Regions from separate parts of the Streptomyces sp. NPDC006458 genome, predicted to be linked through region 2. Evidence: riboswitches for the same ligand, from Rfam matches in the RefSeq annotation. Region 2 holds a riboswitch; the other holds the start of a gene.

Region 1 (2,173 bases), on a different contig from region 2:
GGCCGTGCGGGCGCGGACTTCGTCGCACGGGAACGCGCCTTGCTGCACGAGCTGTGGGTCCGGCGCGGGGCGGCTCGCCCGGCACTCCAGTACGCGGCGAGAACGACGGCGCCCGTACCGACGTACTACGGGGCCTACGGGTCTTTCGGGCACTACGGGTACGGCGTCCAGGGACTCCCCGGCGGCCGTCCCGTCCACAACCCGTACCGCACATGAGGAACCGGCAGCCCTGACGTCGGGGGGTTGTCGTCAGGACCGCCGGTGATTCAGAAAGTCCTCGGGACGCGTGCGCGCCGGGGCGCACGGCCGGGAACATCCCGGGTCGTCAGGGGGTGAGGCCCTTGCTCTGCAGCCAGGCCATCGGGTCGACGCCGCTGTCGGCGCCGCCGGTGTGCACCTCCAGGTGCAGGTGCGGCCCGGTGACGTTGCCGGTGGCACCCACGCGTCCGATCACGTCGCCGGTGTTGACCTTCTGGCCGACGCTGACGTTGATCGAGGACTGGTGGCAGTACCAGATCTCGGTGCCGTCCTCGAGGGTGAGGACGGTGCGGTAGCCGTAGGCCCCGCTCCAGCCGGCCTCGGTGACCGTGCCGGTGTGGACGGCCTTGAGGGGCGTACCGGTGGGCGCGGCGAAGTCCAGGCCCGTGTGGTAGCCGGAGGACCACATGGAGCCGGCCTGTCCGAAGACGGAGGTCAGGGTGTACGAGGAGGTCGGCAGCGTGTACTGACGGGCCAGCTCGGCGAGGCGCTCGGCCTCGGCCTTCTTGCGGGCCTCCTCCTCCGCGGCGGCCTTCTCGGCGGCGGCCTTGGCCTGCGCCTCCTGCTCGGCCTTGGCGGCGGCCGCGGCGGCTTCCTTCTCCGCGGCGGCCTGCGCGGCCTCGGCGGCCTTGGTCTCGGCCTGGTCCTGCTGCTGCTCGGCCTGCGCCATGATGCGGGCGCGCAGGGCTTCCCCGGCGCCGCTGGTGCCCTCGGCGGGGTCGGCCGTGGTGGTGCCGATGGAGCTGAGCGGGGACGTGACCTCCGCGGTCTCCTCGGCGGGCTCCTCCCCGGGCAGGAAGGAACTCACGGAGGGCAGGTCGGGCATCGAGATGGCGACCGGCGGCTTGCCGGACTGGGCGCTGGCCATGCCGCCGGCGCCCACGGCGGCTATGACGCCGACGCCGAGGACGGTGGAGCTGCGGGCGAGTCCGCCGCCCCGCTGCTTGGAGACACGGTGCCTGCCGCGCACGGGGCGGACGGAGTCCGCGGTGGGGTTCCATTCTTCCCACGGGCCGTCGTCGGTGCGGGGGCCGCCGTAGACGAAGGTATCGGTGTCGGCGGTGCGCTGGCCCGGCACGAACGGGGCTTGCGGGACAGGCGGGTTGGACGCCACGTGGGCGTGCTCCTTTCCTTCCTTCTCGCCTACCGGGTTAGCTGACGGGTTCGGAGCAGGAAGGTCTCCTACGCGCGTATATCTGCCGTTTTCACGGCGGATCACGCTCGATTCACCCCAAGTTGGTGGTTCCCCGGTTCCCTTGCGGGATTCGGCGCGTGCGCACGGAGCCGTCTCTTGTGACGGCTGGGACGACCGCGCTGCGTTATCGGACGTTAATAGAACCGGGTGCCCAATTCCAAGCTGTTCGGCTTGATCATTACACTTTCCAGCCAGGACGTTCGCCCCATGAGCGGCCAAAAACGGGCGACTTGACCGCAACTCAGTACCGTCCCAGTTTTTGACGGTGACTCAGATGTTATGCGGAGGGCGTTCATCCGATCACCGGGTGTGACATCGGTGCCAGCAGGCCGCATGCTTCTTCGCCGCCACTCCCGGCCGCCGTACGGCGAGCAGCGCCATGTCGCCCCCGTCCGGCGAGTCGCGCCATACCGCCCCCCTCCGGCGGGCCGCGCCTCGGGGTCGTAGAACTCGCCCAGCGCGCGGTGCTGCCCGAGGTAAAGGAAAAGACTCAGGGCCGGTGTCCATTCGCATGGACACCGGCCCTGAGTCTTCAGTAGCGGGGACAGGATTTGAACCTGCGACCTCTGGGTTATGAGCCCAGCGAGCTACCGAGCTGCTCCACCCCGCGTCGGTGAAACCAGTGTACGCCATCCGCGGGACCGAAAGCACATCGCTCGACGCCCACCCCCGCCGAGCGGCCTTTTCGGTCCTCCGGGGCGCCGGTCGGGCCCTGCCGCC
Region 2 (2,173 bases):
CAGCCGCCAGGGGCCGGGACCGGCCGACAGCCAGGGTGTGCCCCTTGGCCGACAGCCGGGGTAGCCCTATGGCCGGGACCAGCCTGGAGCCGGGGCAGTCCGGTGGGGGCCGGAACAGCACGGGAGCCAGGACCGGCCGGGAGCCGGGGCAGTCCGGTGGGGGGCGGAGCAGCCCGCGGGCCGGGTGCGGCCGGGGCCCGGAGGGGGCCGGGCCGGGCCGCACCGGTGGACTACTTCAGGTGCAGCTGCTGACCCGGGTAGATGAAGTCCGCGTCGTCGACGATGTCCTGGTTCAGCTTGAACAGCTTCTGCCAGCCACCCTTGACCTTGTGCTTCTCGGCGATCGCGCTGAGGCTGTCGCCCTTGACGACCTTGTACTCGCCGTCACCCTTCTTGACCTTCTTGCCGGTCGGGGTGGTGACGGTCTTCTTCGCGGCGGGGCGCTCCTGCGAACGGGAGGCGCTCTGCTGCTCGGTCGAGCGGGTGGTGGTGCTCGGCTGCGACTCCGGCTGCGCCGGGGCGGCAGGGGCGGTGGGGGCGGCCGGAGCGGCGGAGCCACCGTCGTACGCGGCGCTCGACAGGCCGACGCCGCAGACCGGCCAGGCACCCTTGCCCTGGCCCGCGAGGACCTTCTCGGCGATCTCGATCTGCTGGGTCTTGCTGGCCTGGTCGGCCGTGGCGGCGTACTGCGTGCCGCCGTACGCGGCCCAGGTGGAGGCGGAGAACTGCAGACCGCCGTAGTAACCGTTGCCGGTGTTGATGGACCAGTTGCCGCCGGACTCGCACTGGGCGACGGCGTCCCACTCGGAGGCGGTGGCGGCGGAGGCGTTGCCGACCGCGATCAGCGGGGCGGCGACGGCGGCGCCGGTCACACCGGCGATGGCGATGGCGCGAGTGGCCTTGGACGGACGACGGTGCTTGCCCTTGCCGGAAAACAGCATGGCGGATCCCCTCACCGACGCCTGCGAGGTGAGCTGTCGGGTTCGGGCCGGTTGAGTTGCCCGGCCGCGCACTTCTCGGTGCGCGGCTTCACCCCAAGCCGGTTCCGGAGTCGAGTCACCTCAACCGCCGGGCCCGGCACTTACCTTGGGTCCCCCGCTCCTGCCTACGGCGCTTGACGCGACGACTGTTCCCGGATTGGCCACTGGCAGGATTCGGCGTTGCGGCGGCCGGGGCTCACGTTGGCGAGCGGTCATGACCGTAGACACGCGATTGGTGGAATATCAAAGACGATCAGGGCGTCTGAGACTCATCCCACACTTTCGCCAAAACGGACATTAACCCACGAACCATGACGTGAACTCCCGCTACTTTTCGCCCGGTTCGACCCCTACCGCAAGCTTCTGACCGGGCACGATGAGGTCCGGGTCGACGCCGATCGTCTCGCGGTTCTCGGCGTACAGCTCCGACCATCCGCCCTGGAGCTCAAGCGAGTCGGCGATGCCCCAGAGGCTGTCGCCCTCCCGCACGGTGTACTCGCCGTCGGCGGCGTCCCGCGCGACGGAGCCGCTGCGCGAGGCGTGACGGCCCGCGGAATCGCCCGTACGGCCGTCCTCGGTCGCCGCGTCACCGCTGTCACCCGCGCCTTCGTCGGCGCTCACGCCGCGGTGCCGTCCGGATCCGGCCTCGGTCGAACCGTCCGAAGAGGTGCCGCTCTGTAGCGACTTGTCCGAGTTGTCATCGATATCGCCCGTCCCGGTGCCGTCGGTTTCCCGCGACAGGTCCGAAGAGGCGGAGCCGGCCCCGTCGACCTCGGAGTCGGAGTCCGAAGTGGTGGAAGTGTCCGCCTTGGTGGAATTGCCCGAATCGGAATCGCCCGCACCGGCGTCCGAGGAGCCGGAGTCGCCACCGGAGCCGTCATCGGAGTTCGAACCGGACGAACCAGATGAACCGGATGAACCAGACGAATCAGAACTGTCGGTCAATCCGGAAAGTCCCGAATCGTCCCCGCCGACGCCGGTGTCGACGTCCGCCTGGCCGGCGTCGGCCGTGAGGCCCACGAGCGGACCGCACGTCGGCCACGCCGAGACACCCTGGTCCGCGAGGACTCGCTCGGCGACGGCTATCTGCTGCCGCCGGCTGGCCTGGTCGGGACCCGGGGCGTACTCAAGCCCGCCGTAGTTCTCCCAGTCGAGCTGGCCCAGCCTCAGCCCCCCGTACTGCCCGTACCCGT

Evidence for each region. A riboswitch is a leader RNA that binds a small molecule or an ion and turns the genes downstream of it on or off. The one in region 2 is predicted to bind cyclic di-AMP.
Region 1: another riboswitch for cyclic di-AMP. It lies ahead of ABZZ79_RS27980 (M23 family metallopeptidase); the one in region 2 lies ahead of ABZZ79_RS21310 (transglycosylase family protein).

What each region holds. Positions count from the first base shown of each region.
Region 1 covers NZ_JBEXPR010000022.1:141,927-144,099, reverse strand. The annotation lists gene ABZZ79_RS27985 (PrsW family intramembrane metalloprotease) at 1-216, shown strand, start outside; gene ABZZ79_RS27980 (M23 family metallopeptidase) at 326-1,372, opposite strand; cyclic di-AMP (ydaO/yuaA leader) riboswitch at 1,384-1,539, opposite strand; tRNA gene ABZZ79_RS27975 (tRNA-Met) at 1,990-2,063, opposite strand.
Region 2 covers NZ_JBEXPR010000015.1:94,291-96,463, forward strand. The annotation lists gene ABZZ79_RS21310 (transglycosylase family protein) at 231-941, opposite strand; cyclic di-AMP (ydaO/yuaA leader) riboswitch at 945-1,123, opposite strand; gene ABZZ79_RS21315 (LysM domain-containing protein) at 1,308-2,000, opposite strand; partial or broken gene ABZZ79_RS21320 (transglycosylase family protein) at 2,022-2,173, opposite strand, start outside.